DNA from 3 places in the Halalkalibaculum sp. DA3122 genome. Region 3 is predicted to be linked to each of the others. Evidence: riboswitches for the same ligand, from Rfam matches in the RefSeq annotation. Region 3 holds a riboswitch; each other region holds the start of a gene.

Region 1 (5,500 bases), on a different contig from region 3:
GGCCATGTTTGTACTGTTACCCGGTCTCTCCACTCGGTATACTGTTCAATTTCGAGATCTAGTCTATGGAGAACCCATGTCAGATTATCGTTGTGAAACTGCGTAACATCGAAATTCAGTTGCAGGGCGTGGTTGCCCGCAATCTCCTGCAACAGGCCACAAATAGCCTGTATTTTGGCTTTTCCATCGGGGCACACTTCCGAGGACCGAATACGGCAGGATTCCGAATACACTTGTTTCTGTCGGACCATTTGTATGTTTTGTATCTGGTGAATTGTAGAGTTCCTTTATTCGTAGCTTACGTACTATCCCAGAGGTTAACTGAAATCTTATATTATCTCCCTTTAAACAGTTTCGGATGCTGCCGGTGGAACCCTGTGGCTTCCTGAAAAATGTTGGCAAATTCCAGCAGTTTTCCTTCCTCATACAGATTTCCTGAAAAAGTGATGCTGGTCGGTTCCCCGTTTTCCGTAAACCCGTTGGGCAGCACGACGGCCGGATGACCCGTGAGATTGGTCAGCAGCAGGTTGTCACCAAAGGTAGGAGACACATATATATCCACATGCCTCATCAGGGAATCCATCTTTTGGATGAGTTGGTGGCGGATTCGATTGGCCTGGATATATTCCACTGCCGGAATGAAGCGGGATGAGCGGAAAAGGTTCGGCCAGGCCTCCTGGCTTTGGCGGACCATTTTGTCATCGCGGTCAGAACGGGTTAGCTGATCGAATGCGGCTGCAGCTTCGGCATTAAGTATAAAGCTGAGTGAAGATACAGGCAGCCGGGGCAGGGTTATGGATGTTAAATTAACCCCGAGCTTCCTTAGGGATTCCAGCGTAAGGCTATCTTGGCTCTGACTGGCATAATTTCGGTCGAACGAGGACTCCACGTAGCCAATAGTCAATTTGTCGAGGTCCAACTCCTGGTCATAATTAAAAGGAAGGTCCACTACGGTCTGGTCATCGCCGCCGGGACCGTGAATCGCATGGAATACAATGGCCGCGTCTTCTGCGCTGCGGGTTATCGGCCCCACCTTGTCCATGCTCCAGCTGAGAGCCATCGCTCCGTGCCGGCTAACCCGGCCATAGGTGGGTCTGAGGCCCGTTGTGCCTGTTCGGGTAGAGGGAGAGACGATGGAGCCCCAGGTTTCGGTACCGAGCGCAAAGGGCACCAATCCCGCTGCAGTTGTCGCAGCGGAACCAGCAGATGACCCACTGGATCCCTGCCTTAGATTCCAGGGATTGCGGGTCATCCCCCCGAACCACACGTCGCCATAGGCCAGCGCACCAAGCGTGGTTTTGGCTACGAGCACCGCACCGGCTTCATCCAGTTTTTTCACAACAGTGGCTGTCTCACTGATTTGCTGATTTTTGTAGGGTTCGGCGCCCCAGGTGGTTTTGTATCCTTTAACAGCAAAAAGATCTTTTAACCCGTACGGAATACCGTGCAGTGGACCGCGATAATACCCGTCTTCCAGCTCCTGATCCAGTTGCCGTGCCTGCCGGAGCGCACGTTCCTCCGTTAATGTGACGACAGCCTCCAGAGTATCGCCGTATGTCTTGAGGCGATCAAGAAAGAACCGTGTCAGTTCAGAGGGGGATATCTTCCGGTTTTTGATGAGTGAAGAAAGTTCTGCAACAGTATAAAAGGCGAGTTCTGAACTGTCGGAAGGCAGTGAGATCTCCGGTGGTATATCCCATTCAACAGGACGTTGTTCGTGGTCAAACGTTTTCCCTCTGGGGATCGGGTTAAAATCAAGCGCCGGAGGAACTTCATTTGCAATTTCCCAGTCGCGGATGGTTTGATAGTTCTTTCTGAGTCCTTCAAGCTGAGAGATCATCGAATCTTTTTCCGAGCTGGTAAATGTCAGGCCGATCAGTTCTCCTGCATGGGTTATCGTCTCGTTTGTAATAGGGCGTTGATACAGCGAATGGGCGGTGAACGCGAGAAGAAATCCCAGGGAGATACCGGTAATCAAGTAGATAAGACGTTGTTCCATAAATAAAGCCGTAGTGAAAATTTGTTGTAAAAGAGGGCCTTGAAAACCAGGAGTGTTGGTCAAGATCAACCCCTGAGGGGATTCGAAACCGCAGTTTATATCTCATAAATGAGGATTTCGAATTCGCGAAGTTGACGATATTGGCCAATACAACAGTTTTGCATAGATCTCTAAAATACGATTGTAGGAACAAAATGAAACCAGATATTGACCTGCTGCAGCTTTTTTAAAAGGTCGCAAAATCCCCGGCTCGTCGTTGGTCAGGGAGTTGCACTCCCGCTTGACAGGACGCCCCGATCCCGATAAAACAGAAGGTTTTGCCCTCTCCCTGAAAATCAAAAAGCCAAATGATTAGGTTAAAAGTTGGAATACCTGTATAATTAGCACGCTAATGCTAACATACTGATTCAGTGTCGGTCACCCGTCCACTGGCGGGTGTGAAAAGGGAATCCGGTGACCAACCATAATTGGGCTGGAAGTCCGGAGCAGTCCCCGCTGCTGTGAATTCCGTTGATGATGTTACAGGCACATATCCACTGTCCCCGCACGCTGGGATGGGAAGGAGGCCTGGATCGGGATAAGCCAGAAGACCTGCCAACGCTGATGAAGGAAAAGCTTTCGGGAGAAAAGCTGTACCTATGATTGATTATACATATCTGCCACCGCACCTGGTTGGTATTATCTGCCTGCTTTTTTGGGGCAGTTGTAAAAAAAGTGATGCGGATTATACACCTGAAACAGCCCCTCAGCCTGCTGTAACCACCGTTGCCCATCAACCTGCTGAGCAGGTGGAAATCAATTTTGCACGGGGATTTGACATACATTATCGTGAAGGCTACAAACGTCTCGAAATACTGAACCCATACCAGGATCAGGCTGATACCCTGCATTACGTGCTGATACCCCGCGGGGCGAGCCTGCCCGAATTTGAAGGAGACGCCCAGGTTATCGAGATACCGATTCGCAGTATGATAGCCACATCAACCACCCACATCGCTCTAACAGATATGCTCGGGGCCAACTCCATAATTGAAGGTGTAAGTCAGCCGGATTACGTATTCAACAGAGAAATCCGCAGGGGCCTGCAGCAGGGAGATATCAAGGGCTACCCGGGGGGCGAACTTAACAAAGAGCAGGCGCTTGCACAGAATCCCGACCTGGTTATGATTTCCGGAGGGCAGGCGTCGCAGTACGACAATTTCCGGGTACTCCTGGATTCCGGCATTAACGTGTTGGTAAATTCGGAGTGGTTGGAAAATACTCCGCTTGGAAAGGCTGAATGGGTGAAAATGATGGCGGCCCTGCTTGACAAGGAGGCCCTGGCCAATCGCCGTTTTGAAAAGGTGAAAAGAAGGTACCGGGAGCTCAAGGCGAAGGTTGAAGATGTTTCTGAGAAGCCGCTGGTGATTAATAACATGCCCTATAAAGGGGCTTGGTTCGTATCGGGTGGAGATAGTTTTTTCGCCCGGTTTCTCCGTGATGCCGGCGCCGATTATCCCTGGTTCAACAAGGCCTCAACAGGGGGATTGAGAATGGATTTTGAAGTGGTGTATGAAGCGGGGCTGCGCGCGGATATCTGGCTTAATCCGGGAAATGCAAGAACAAAAGAGGATATCCTGGCCGATGACAGCCGTTTCAGGGAGTTCAAATCGTTTGCTAACGGCCGTATATTTAACAACAACCGGCGGATGAGTAAAACCGGAGGGAATGATTTTTGGGAATCGGGGGTGGTGCGTCCCCACATTGTACTGGCCGACCTGATTAAGATTATGCATCCATCCCTGCTGCCGGATCATCACCTGTATTATTATCAAAAAATTGAGTAATGCAGGAAATACGCAAACATACGGAGTCGATACCTCAAAGCACGACAAACCGATGGTATTTTGCAGGACTTTCCGGGGGCGTGGTGCTGCTCTTTCTCGTCAACTTGGCACTGGGCTCGGTGGATATCCCGGTTGACGAGATTATCGTTATCTTGCTGGGGGAGGGAGCAACGCATGAATCGTGGACCAAGATTGTATTGAACATTCGCCTGCCCCGAGCATTGACAGCGATTTTTGCTGGCAGTGCACTCTCAATCGGCGGTCTTTTGATGCAGACGCTGTTCAGAAATCCGCTGGCGGGACCCTCAGTGCTGGGAATAACGGCGGGAGCCAGCCTGGGGGTGGCCGTTGTGATGCTGGCCACAGGCACCATCACCAGTATCTTTGCAATACAACAGCTCAGCAGTGTTGGCAGCTGGATAATCGCGGCTGCCGCAAGTGTGGGTTCTTTTGCCGTCCTGCTTCTCATACTGGCTATTTCAGTGCGTATTCGTGACAACGTAACCCTGCTGATTATCGGCCTCATGATCGCCAATATTACTATTGCACTGGTCAGCATCTGGCAATATTTCAGCGAGCCGGAGCAGATACAGGATTACCTCATATGGACCTTCGGCAGTCTTGGTGGCGTTACGATGAGCCAGATATCCATCCTCTTTGTCATTATTACCATTGGAACCGGCATCGCTTTTCTGCTTTCAAAATCCCTTAATGGACTGCTGTTGGGGGAAAACTATGCCCGGAGCATGGGTATTGCCGTCCAGCAATCCCGAATATGGATCATCATCAGTACCAGCTTGCTGGCAGGCAGCATCACCGCATTTTGTGGGCCCATCGGTTTCGTGGGAATTGCCGTGCCCCATTTAACCCGCTCCCTGCTGGGCACAAACGATCATCGCATGCTGATCCCCAGTACATTCCTTATGGGCGCAATACTGATGCTGGCCTGCGACATTATTGCCCAGGTGCCCGGCAGCAGCACAACGCTCCCGATCAGTGCCGTAACTTCGCTGGTCGGTTCCCCGGTAGTCGTATGGGTCATTGTGCAGCGCAAGAATTTACAAGCTTCTTTCTCCTGATGGCAGTAAAAAATGACATACTGGCAACCCGAAAGTTGTCGATCGGCTATAAAGGAAAAAACAGACCGGCCGTGGTGGCCGGGGAGCTCAATCTTTTCTTGAAAAAAGGAGAATTGGTTGGGCTTTTGGGACCAAACGGATCGGGAAAGTCAACATTAATTCGAACGCTGGCTCGTATGCAGCGTCCGCTGAACGGTAGAATCTTGCTGGAAGGGAGCGATCTCGCAAGCCTTCCAATGAAAGAGGTAGCGAAAAAGGTAAGTACCGTTCTTACCGACCGAATCCGGATCGGCAACCTGACGGTCTATAACCTGATTGCGTTCGGCCGGTCTCCATACACCGGAATGATGGGAAAGTTGAGGGAAGAGGACCGGGAGATCGTGCACTGGGCCATCGAGGCAACGGGATTGCAACGCTTCGTGGAGCGGGATATCCTGAAATTGAGCGACGGAGAGCGCCAGAAGGTGATGATTGCCCGGGCACTGGCCCAGGATACTCCGGTTATATTGCTGGATGAACCCACCGCCCACCTGGACCTTCCCAACCGGGTGGAAATAATTCGTCTGCTTCGAAAACTGGCCCGTGATACCGGCAAG
Region 2 (5,500 bases), on a different contig from region 3:
AATCGCCGGTCAGTGATATATTTCAGGTACCGCTCCATCTCTCCGGATGAAATGCCCAGGATCGTCCGGTCGCCAAATCGATGTTTGACATACTCAATTTCCAGGGAGGTTCCCTCCAGGATGACATTCCGGATATCCTGCACGTACTCGGTATCCTTCACAATTTCCGGATTTTCTTCCAGCATAATCAGGATAGCTTCGATGCCGTTTTGCAGGTGCAGCGATTCATCGATCAGTACCAGTTCCACCCCGGAAACCACGTTTTTCATCTTGGCCATATCCTTGAGCGCAAAGAAATGGGCGAATGAGGAGTAAAAGAAAATCCCTTCTAAGATGATGTTATTTAGCAGAATGGCCCGAAGTACCTTTTTTTGTCCCTCGAGTGTTTCGGGATTAATTTTTCCGTGACTTATTTTATCGATCTCATCGACAATAAGATTTTGCTTTTTCCGCAATATCGGATCGTCGAAGGCCACATCGTACATCTTCTCGCGGTCCAGTCCGAAGGACTGCAGTACAATCTCAAAGAAGTCGCTGTGGATATTCTCCATAAACAGCTGGGTGCTGAAGCTCATCTTTGCGTGTGGATCGGTGAGCAAAGGGAAAAAGGAATTGACCAGCACGTTTTGCACCAGCAGCTCCGACGAGCAGAAATAGCCCACAGCCGTATCAAAAAGCTCTTTTTCATCGTGGGTCAGCGTGTGATAGTCGAGGGCATCCTGCTGGATGTTCAGCTCTTCGGGAAACCAGACCACCTTTTTCTGTTTTTCGTACAACTCTTTAAAGATGGGATACGAGGGATCCTCGCTCAGTTTGATATTTTCGCGTACAGACGTACGCCCAATCAGTTTATTATTCATACTTGTGATTTTTGAATTCCTGGTTTTCATGATAGAACTATTGCTTAGCAGGAAATTACTTGCGTATTATCCTGTAATCCTCGCGCCATGGCAAAGCTGGTATCGATGGGATAGCTGTAAATTTTGTCATTTTCTTTCTCATACAGATCACGATCTGGTATGGCGCCGACCAACAGGGCCATATCCAGCACCTGATCGTAGAGCGAAAAATCATTTGAAGGTACCAGGTCGATTCCCGCATCTTTCTGGGTGGTCCAGTGCATCACCTTGAAGATCGAAATTGATTCATTCAGTCTGGCTTTGCCGGTCTCTCCCTTCCAATACGGTTCTATTACTTTCTTCAGGTCTCTGTTGATACCTATCCGCGGGTATCCAAGATTGTGGGTAATCATAGCAATTCGTTTTAGCTTGCAATTCTGAGGTGGGATGCAAAACGTTGAAGGGCAGGAGTTCACGGAGCTGGTGAGATCAGTAAAAACAGTCGGGTATTCCATACCTGCCTTTCAACAACGCCTTAACTCCCGAAGGCCTCGTTTACTGATTTAAAGGCAGGTCTCCTGACTTACCGACAATTTCTTCGAACCTTCCCGCCTCGTTTGGGGCTGAGACAGTGGTTAAATCAAAGAATATTCCGGATTACAGTTGCGGGTACAGCTCCAGCATTTCACTGGATTCCCTTTTCACCCCGACAGAATCGGGGCACCTTCAAACCTGTATTCAAGAAAAGAGCTGCCGCTCTCATTGTCAACGAATACTTTTCCACAAAAAAGTCGAGTTGTTAACAATTCGGCTTTCTTATTGAGCTCCTGGGGATAGACTATCTCTAAATTACGGTAAACTGCATATTCCTGTAGAATCATCCGGAAGATGAAACGTGTTCAACCTGCGAAGCTATTGTTGCTGAACTTTGCCGGCGAGTACGTTTATTGATAGGTTGGCGGGCAATTTCCACCAGCGTCTTGCGCATGAGCCCTATTTCGGTGAAATGCAGGTTAGAAGTTTAGGGCAGAGATTCCTACTCTCATATATTCTGTTATCTCCCTGTAGCTGCTGTTAAAAGCACTAAATACGATATCCTGTTTTCCTCGCCACTTCTTTTGTGAATTGCAAAAATCGGGATGTAGCCGCACAACGTCTCCAATTATGATCAAGACAGGGTTTGTCAATTCATTTTTGCGTACCTCATCCACAATCGTATCCACCGTGCCCAGGGCGATCTTCTCCCCCGGCAGCGAGCCTTTCTGGATGACCGCAACAGGCGTATCCGCACCGCCGTGATTGCGAAAAATCTGCGTAATTTCGGGGAGCTTCCGCATCCCCATCAGGATGGCGACGGTGGCCGAAGACCGGGCGGCCAGCTTCACATCTTTCGAAACCGTACCGTTGCGCGTCACGCCGGTGGTCACCCAAAAACTTTCGTTAACACCGCGCTTGGTTAGCGGTATGCCCTGCAGCTCCCCAACAGACGTACAGCTGGAAATACCGGGCACAATTTCCACCGGGATGTCGTGATCCCGCGCATGGCAAAGCTCCTCGTGCCCGCGACCAAAAATGAACGGGTCACCGCCCTTCAGCCGCACCACGCACTTGCCCTCGTTCGCCTTTCGGACAATAAGATCGTTCGTGCTCTCCTGGCTGTTCTGCGATGAGCCCGCCTTTTTCCCCACGTAAATTTTCTCAGCGCGGGGTGGTGCATAATCCAGTAGATCGGGATGGGAGAGCGTGTCATACAGCACCACATCGGCCCGGGCCAGGGCTTTAGCCCCCTTGATGCTTATCAGATCGGGATCGCCGGGGCCGGCCCCCACCAGTATGAGCTTGCCACCCCCGGCCGGTATATCAGGTTGAGTTTCTGTGGATTTAGTCAATGGCATAAGCAAAGTAGCAGAATAAAAGTACAAATATTTAAAATTACGGCTTTATGGAAATTTTGCCTATTTAATTTAATAAAATTATTCACTTTGACTAAAGTATAAATATATAAAATGAAAATTAACTCTATTTTTTAGTTTGAAAGTTTTATTAATTGATGTTAACATGCGAGCTGAAATTCAATACTTGCATAAATTAGTAAGGTTTTATTGAATTTTAAACTAAAAATATTAAGAATTTCGTCTTGACATTCTGCGCATGCAGCAGGTGTGGACCATAAAACTCAATCACTCGTTATGTCACCAGCTAAATCTCCCGAACCGGAACACATTGTCGTTGTTGGAAATGGGATGGTGGGCTACAAGTTTTGTGAAAAGCTCATCAACAAGGAAACGAGCACCAATTTTAAGATTACCATTTTTGGCGAGGAGCCCCGCCCGGCATACGACCGCGTACAGCTGAGCTCCTACTTTGCCGATGCGGACGAGGAGGACCTGCAGATGGCCCCGCGCTCCTGGTACGAGGAGCAGGGCATTACCCTGTTTACCGGAGAGCTCGTGGTGGATCTGGATCGCAAATCCAAGACCGTAACCTCCCAGAAAGGGCGCACGGTTTCCTACGACAAGCTGATCCTGGCCACCGGCTCCAGCGCGTTTGTGCCTCCCATCGACGGTACCGACAAGAAGGGCGTATTTGTGTATCGCACGCTTGAGGATCTGGATGCCATCACGGACTATGCCCGGGGCGCCGGCAAGGCGGCGGTAATTGGCGGCGGACTGCTCGGGCTGGAGGCGGCCAAGTCGGCCATGGACCTCGGGCTGGAGACCAGCGTCATCGAATTTGCCCCGCGCCTGATGCCGAAACAGCTGGATGAGATCGGCGCTCATGCATTAAAGACGGCGCTTGAAGAGCTGGACCTGGAAATTCTGCTGAACAAGAACACTACGCTCATCGGCGGCAATGGCACGCCCGAATACCTCGACTTTGAAGATGACGATCGCCTGGAGGCAGACATGGTGATCATCTCCGCCGGAATTCGTCCGCGCGATGAACTGGCCCGCAAAGCTGACCTGGAAGTTGGCAAGCGCGGCGGCATCATCGTGGATGACAAGATGAAAACCAGTGATCCCGATATTTATGCGATCGGGGAATCCGCCCTGCACCGCGGCATGATCTACGGCCTGGTGGCCCCCGGCTACGAGATGGCCGACGTGGTGGCGGAAAACCTGACCGGCGGCGATGAAGAGTTTACCGAATTCGATATGTCCACCAAGCTAAAGCTCGTGGGCGTGGATGTAGCCAGCTTTGGCGATGCGTTCGGGGAGTCGGAAGAGAACAGCAAGAAAGTGATTATCGACAACAAGGCTAAGGGCGTGTATAAGCGTATCAATGTCTCTGAGGATGGCGATCGCCTGCTGGGCGGTATGCTCGTCGGCGATGCGGATGATTACAACATGCTGCTGCAGATCGCCCAGAATGGCTTCTCGCTGCCACCCGATCCCGTGGACCTGATTATCGGCAAGCGCGACGAGGAGTCCGGCGCCGGCCAAAAAGTGTATGATTTTCCCGATGACTCGATCATCTGCTCCTGCGAGAGCGTGACCAAGGGCGAGATCTGCGAGCTCATTGAGGAAGAAGGCAAAGAGGATATCGACAGCATTAAAAAATGCACCAAGGCGGGTACCGGCTGCAGCGGCTGCGTACCGATACTCGATGACCTGCTGACCCAGTCGATGGAGGCCCGCGGCAAAGAAGTACGCAAGGTAATCTGCGAGCATTTCGATTACACCCGCCAGGAGCTCTTCGACATCATCAAAGTCAAAGAACTGCACACCTACGATGAGCTGCTGGATGAGGTGGGCGAAGGCAACGGCTGCGAAAAGTGCAAGCCGGTGGTCGCCTCCCTGCTGGCCAGCGCCTTCAACGAGCATGTTCTCGAAGACCGCGACACGATCCAGGATACCAACGACCGCTTCCTGGCCAACATTCAGCGCGGCGGTACCTACTCGGTAATTCCACGCGTACCCGGCGGCGAAATTACGCCGGACAAGCTGATCACCATCGGTGAGCTGGCCAAGAAATACAATCTCTACACCAAAATTACCGGCGGGCAGCGCATCAACATGATGGGCGCCCGCGTGGATCAGCTCCCCGATATTTGGGAAGACCTTATCGAGGCCGGCTTCGAAAGTGGTCATGCGTACGGAAAGGCGCTTCGAACGGTGAAAAGCTGCGTCGGTTCCGTCTGGTGCCGGTACGGACTGCACGAATCGGTTTCCTTCGCCATCGAAATTGAGGAACGTTACCGCGGACTTCGGGCTCCCCATAAACTCAAAGGCGGCGTTTCCGGCTGCGTGCGCGAATGCGCCGAAGCCCAGGCCAAGGACTTTGGCATCATCGCCACCGAAGAGGGCTGGAACCTGTTTGTCTGCGGAAACGGCGGTACCAATCCCCAGCACGCCAAACTGCTGGCCACCGATCTCAGTGAAGAAACGCTTATCAAATACCTGGACCGCTTCCTGATGTTCTACATCAAAACGGCCGAACACCTGGATCGCACCTCTACCTGGCTCAACAAAATGGAGGGCGGCCTGGACTACCTCAAGAAAGTGGTCGTCGAAGACTCTCTCGGTATCGGCGAAGAGCTGGAACAGGAGATGCAGCAGCTGATCAACGTCTATTCCTGCGAATGGAAAGAGGTGGTCAACAATCCCGAGCTGCGAAAACGGTTCAAGCATTTCGTCAACTCCGAGGATCTCGATCCCAGA
Region 3 (5,500 bases):
TGTGCCTCCCAAAATGGTAGCCCCGGTGGTTGAAAGACCGCTCATTGTTTCAAATACGGCGTCTGTATAACTGGGAATTACCCCGGAAATGAAAAAGGGGAGGGCTCCAACCAGTGATAGAAACAGCCAGGTGAGGCTCACAATCAGAAATCCCTCGCGAATACGCAGCTCTTGTTTGGGTTTGAACAGGTAATACAGCCCCCCTCCCACAATAAAGGCGATGGATGCCGAATAGAGAAAAGAGTGCCAGGTTGTACCCTCATAGACAAGGTCGATGGCAATGGGAATAAGCAGGGCAAAACCAAGAAAAAAAACAAAAGAACCCAGGATACCCAGTACCGTCAGAATATCAATATTGGGTCGGTTAAGGCTGCGACTTATTTGTGACCGGGAATTCGCCATTATTGAAAAAGCGTAGTGATTTTTTCGACAGCCTCGGGCAGACAGAAAACGATTACCCGATCGTTGGCTTTGATTTGCGACTGGCCGGTCGCTATCTCCACGCTCCCGTTGTGCTGAATTCCCCCGATTACGCAGCCTTTTGGGAAGTTTATCTGTTGTATCGGCTTTTTGACAACCTTTGACTTGGGGGCTGCCTGGAGCTCAATAACTTCTGCCTTGATCCCCTGCAGGGCGGTAACGGAAATAACGCGACCCCGCCGAACATAACGATGGATTTCATTGGAAGCGGCAGATTTTTTGTTGATGGCCGCATCCAGCCCGATGGTTTGGCTCAGGGGGATATAGTCGGATTTCGAAACCAGTGCCACGGTTTTTTTAACATCCATGTGTTTGGCCATAAGGCAGGAGATAATATTGGACTCCTCATCATCGGTGACGGAGATAAAAGCGTCGGTGTCGGAGATACCCTCGGTAGCCAGCAGGTCGGGATCGGTCGGGTTACCGTTGAGCACCAGCACATCCTTCAGGTCCTGTGCCAGCTGCACGGCCGTGTCGTAATCCGGTTCAATGAGCTTGATCGTCCAGCTTTTTTCCTGGTCGCAGAGCAGCCGGGCCACCATCTCACCCACCGGCGTTCCCCCGGCAATCATAATAGTACTAATTTCGGTCTCAATTTTGCCGGTTGTTTTTACTACCTCGGGGATAGACTCCGTCTGAGCCAGTACAAAAACCTGGTCAAGAGCCTGCAGGCGGACTGTTCCGCTCGGGATAATGGTAAGGCCCCGACGGGCAATTGCGACTACCCGGAAGGTGATATCAGGGAACATCCGGGCGTATTCACTGACTGTTTTTCCCACAAGCTGGGAGTTTTTTTCCAGCCGCAGCCCGATAATCTGCATCTTGTTGTCGGCGAGATTGATCACATCGGTGGCGGTAGAGCGTTTGATGAGCTGGACAATCTCCTGGGCGGCGCTAAGTTCAGGATGAATCATCACATCGATTCCCAGGTCGGTGGGCTTCAGCGGGGAGTTGGGCCGGGACAGTTCGTCATTGCGGATCCGGGCAATTACCATGTTGGTGCCAAGGCGTTTGCTGAGCATGGAGGCGATCATGTTCACCTCGTCGATACTGGTCACCGCAATGGTAATATCCGCATCCTTGACGCCGGCATCGACAAGATCTTTGGCAGAGGTGGCGTTCCCCTCGTGGCAAAGCACATCGAGGTTTTCGGTCACCTTGTCCAGGGCGTTCTTGTTACGATCGAGAACAATGACATCATGCTTCTCCTTGGAGAGCAAGCTTGCAAGGTCATACCCGATTTCCCCGGCACCGATGATTACAATCTTCAAAAGAGGATAAGTTGGTCAGCGTTGATTCAGATTCAGATAATGATGATCTGTACTTCATCCATTACCATGGGTTCAAAACATGAATCAAGTATAAAGAATTTTCGGCTGTAACTAAATATTGGATATAGATTCGGAATATCAGCGCAGGATGTGATGAATCGATGGCTGTTCATGCAGTTGTCAGATTTCATCTAAATGTTACCGCTATATCGCGTTAGCCTGCTTTTCTCACCAGGAAATTGGTTCGTGTGCAAGGCGATTTCCAACTTCAACGCAGCAGGCGGGACTATTTCGTAGCCTGCTACACACTGTGAAATTTATTCCAGCCTTAGAATTAAGGTAACTTGCTTCCTGTCAAGGCATTACACGAATTCAGACTTTATTATTGTGAGAAATACAGGCTAGAAATAGAGGTCCCTGAATTGCCCGGCAGTCGCCTTTCTGTATCGTTCAGGACATCAGCTGCAGTTCTTTAGATCCATTCATTTTTTTAAAAGATATAGCTTTTCAAGTGTTCGCTTGATGTAGTCGGTAGCTGCATCCTTTTAGGTAGAATGGTATCAACATTTCTTTTGATTTATACGATGGAGCCTGTATCTTTTGCGAGTGTATTGGTTCCCTGCTTCCGTTTTGTGAAGTGGGATTAAAAGGGAATCCGGTGTTTCCCCATGTCAACTGGTGGAAGAGTCCGGAGCATTCCCCGATGCTGTAATTCCCAGCCCTGCTTGCAGGGTTTAGGATCATTCGTTGATAACCACTGTCCGTTTTTTTTGCAAAAGGGAAAACGGGCGGGAAGGGGCGAATGATCGGGATAAGCCAGAAGACCTGCCAGTGCATCTGCATTCGTAGCTTTCGGGAGAAAAGCGAAGAATAAATATTCGGTGCGCTATACCGGTATTTATGCCCTTCTGGACTTCCCAAAGGTGCGAATGATGTATTTAATCATCATTTGTAACCTAAATATAGTTTAATCATGCAATTCTCATTTCAACGCAACGCAGGGCTTGCGGTCCTGTTGTTCCTGTTCGCGGTACCTTTTTCAGTTTTTTCCCAAATCGATACCACCGGGACTTATCAGCTGGATGAAATTATTATCAGCGCCAACCGGTGGGCGGAATCTCCCCAGGGCGTGGGCCGTAATGTGACAGTCATCACCAGCCGGGAGCTCCGCAACGCAAACGTTTACAGCGTGGGAGAGCTGCTGGCGGAGCAGCAAAGCATGCACCTGGTGGGCATCGGCCAAACACCGGGTTCCCTGCAAAATGTGTTCCTGCGCAATGCCAACAGCAGCCACTCGGTGGTTATGATTGACGGCGTGCGTATCAGCGACCCCTCAACCGCTTCCAACAGTATCGATCTGTCCGAGCTTTCGCTGGCCCGCGTGCAGCGGATTGAGATCGTCCGCGGTTCTCACAGCACCTTGTATGGCTCGGCGGCCATCGGCGGGGTTATCAATATCATTACCCGCGGGCAGGAGTCGCCCGGCGTTAGTGGAAATATCAGCACGCGTCACGGCACTTTTGGAAGCAAAACCTACTCCACCGGCAATCAGCTGGACCTGAACTATTCGTCCCGGGGTGGGTTTTATGCGGATTTTGGCATTGCCCAGGGACTCACCAACGGGCTGGATGCAACGATCGACACCGTCCAGAATCCGCCGGACTTTAATCCCCGGGATCGAGACGATTTTAATAAGCTGGACCTGTCTGGAAAGCTGGGGTACAGGACTGAGACCTACGGGGTGTTTGCCTCCTACCGGCGTGCGGATCAGACCAGCGACATTGACCAGGGCGCCTTCAGCGATGCCCGCGACGCCCAGACCGATTTTCAGCGTGATTTTTACACCTATGGCGGCTCACTGGAGCTTTCGAACAATATTGAACTGCAGTACAATGGGGCCTATTCGGACTTGGCCCGCGATGTGGTCAACGATTCTTCCATAACAGATGAGGCCGGAAATTACGACGGCAGCTATACCGAGACCAATGCAGAGGGTACGCTCTGGGAAAACGAGCTGACCGCCGGTTTTCAGACCAGTGGCGTCTCGGGGATCGTGGGAATCGGCAATACCCAGCAGACCATGAGCACGCGAAATTATACCTACCTGAGTTCTTTTAACTTTGAATCTGAAACCGACCTGGATTCTCTCGATCTGAAAGAGACAGTTAACCACGTGTTTGTTCACACAGAATTAGGCGGTAAATTGATCGGTGAGGTCCTGGAGCCGTTTAGCCTGGGACTGGGCAGCCGGTTGGTGAACCACAACGAGTTTGGCAGTCATTTTACATTTGAGATCAATCCCAAGGTGCAGCTTTCGCCCTCTGCGCTGGTGTATGGTGCGCTAACCTCCGGGTTTAATGCCCCGTCGCTCTATCAGCTGTACTCCCCGGCCACCTCGACCGGCTATGTTACCAATCGTGGCAACAACACACTGGAGCCGGAGACCTCCATCTCGTACGAACTGGGATGGAAGCAGACGATCAGTTCGGCCGTGCAGATCAACCTGTCGCTGTTTCGCACCAACGTAGATAATGTGATTGAATACGTTTATTTGTGGAATGGGGATAAGGCCGTTGAGAATCTCGGCTCGATGGACTACCGGGGTGACACGTACATGAACGCTTCTGCACAGACCGTCAATGGGGTTGAGCTGGGTGTGGAAACGCGCCTCGGCAGCAGTGTGGCGCTGGGTGGCAACCTGGCCTACACGCATTCTACGCTGGAATTTAGTCCCGCCAACCTTGACGGGGAGTACACCGATGGCAGCCACGTTCAGATCTATGAAAGCGGGGAGTTCGTGACCTCAGAGAAAGAGATTGGATCACTGACCCGACGCCCGAGCATTACGGCAAATATTAATGCCACCTGGCAGGCGACTGACAAGCTGAGCATCCGTGCAAGCAGCCGGTTTGTGGGTGAGCGGGATGATGTGTTCTACAGCTCCGCGCTCGGTCCCGGTTACTACGGCGCGCTGGATCTATCCGAGGTGGATGGCTACAATGTGTCTGATCTGAGCCTGCGCTACAACGTGTTAGAGGAGCTCTCCGTGATCGGCAAAATTGAGAATGTTTTCGATTCCGATTATACCGAAATCAACGGCTACAGAACCAGGGGACGGGGCTTTTCACTGAAGGCGCAGTATACGTTCTAACCGCTTACAACGTTATTTATGCAGCCCCCTCTTCTGACTATAACCGGAGAAGGAAGAGGGGCTCATTGACGAGGTAGGGCTTTGCTCATTGTATTTGTAACCATGCAGAAGATGTTTTTGATTTTATAATTCTGATTCCTGTCTTTTGGAGTATAGTACCTCATTTCGAGGACGGGGAGATGCATTTGGTTCCACTCATTAATAACAGGGTGGGTCCCCGGGGCTTCTCGATATTGGATCATTCCAAATATCATTAAGTCCAGACAGTTTAAAAGCTGAAATAAACTGGAATTTATTCCTGTACTGATCGATGGAAAATTCCAGGCCTTCAGCGGTTTTTATTCCATTTTCAGCATCAATTGTTGAAATGTGGATAACTCCCGTGAGCTAATTGGAGAACAGCTTTCAGAAACTTAAATCGGCCGTCAAGTTCTTCAAACAGGTTATTTTGTTTTTTCAGTATCCAAAATCAAACGGAAAAAAAGATCTGGGGTGGAGCCAAAAGTTCAGTGAAATTGCTGGATATTAACAGGGGTGAACAGATGCCCCAATTGAATTGTTGATAACTTCCCGCTTTTGTGGAAAAGTATTTGGTCAT

The links. Region 3 has a riboswitch for cobalamin ahead of ACG2F4_RS10395 (TonB-dependent receptor plug domain-containing protein). Riboswitches for the same ligand answer to the same signal wherever they lie in the genome.
Region 1: linked by a shared signal. The riboswitch ahead of ACG2F4_RS11800 (ABC transporter substrate-binding protein) and the one ahead of ACG2F4_RS10395 (TonB-dependent receptor plug domain-containing protein) in region 3 are both predicted to bind cobalamin.
Region 2: linked by a shared signal. The riboswitch ahead of ACG2F4_RS17175 (hypothetical protein) and the one ahead of ACG2F4_RS10395 (TonB-dependent receptor plug domain-containing protein) in region 3 are both predicted to bind cobalamin.

What each region holds. Positions count from the first base shown of each region.
Region 1 is NZ_JBINJF010000016.1:80,965-86,464, forward strand. It holds gene ACG2F4_RS11790 (acyl-ACP thioesterase domain-containing protein) at 1-251, opposite strand, end outside; gene ACG2F4_RS11795 (amidase) at 335-1,999, opposite strand; cobalamin riboswitch at 2,397-2,613, shown strand; gene ACG2F4_RS11800 (ABC transporter substrate-binding protein) at 2,638-3,825, shown strand; gene ACG2F4_RS11805 (FecCD family ABC transporter permease) at 3,825-4,904, shown strand; gene ACG2F4_RS11810 (ABC transporter ATP-binding protein) at 4,904-5,500, shown strand, end outside.
Region 2 is NZ_JBINJF010000036.1:22,623-28,122, reverse strand. It holds gene ACG2F4_RS17180 (ribonucleotide-diphosphate reductase subunit beta) at 1-860, opposite strand, end outside; gene ACG2F4_RS17175 (hypothetical protein) at 905-1,252, opposite strand; cobalamin riboswitch at 1,390-1,582, opposite strand; gene cobA (uroporphyrinogen-III C-methyltransferase) at 1,853-2,734, opposite strand; gene nirB (nitrite reductase large subunit NirB) at 3,029-5,500, shown strand, end outside.
Region 3 is NZ_JBINJF010000013.1:32,278-37,777, reverse strand. It holds gene ACG2F4_RS10405 (TrkH family potassium uptake protein) at 1-402, opposite strand, end outside; gene trkA (Trk system potassium transporter TrkA) at 402-1,751, opposite strand; cobalamin riboswitch at 2,347-2,599, shown strand; gene ACG2F4_RS10395 (TonB-dependent receptor plug domain-containing protein) at 2,725-4,902, shown strand.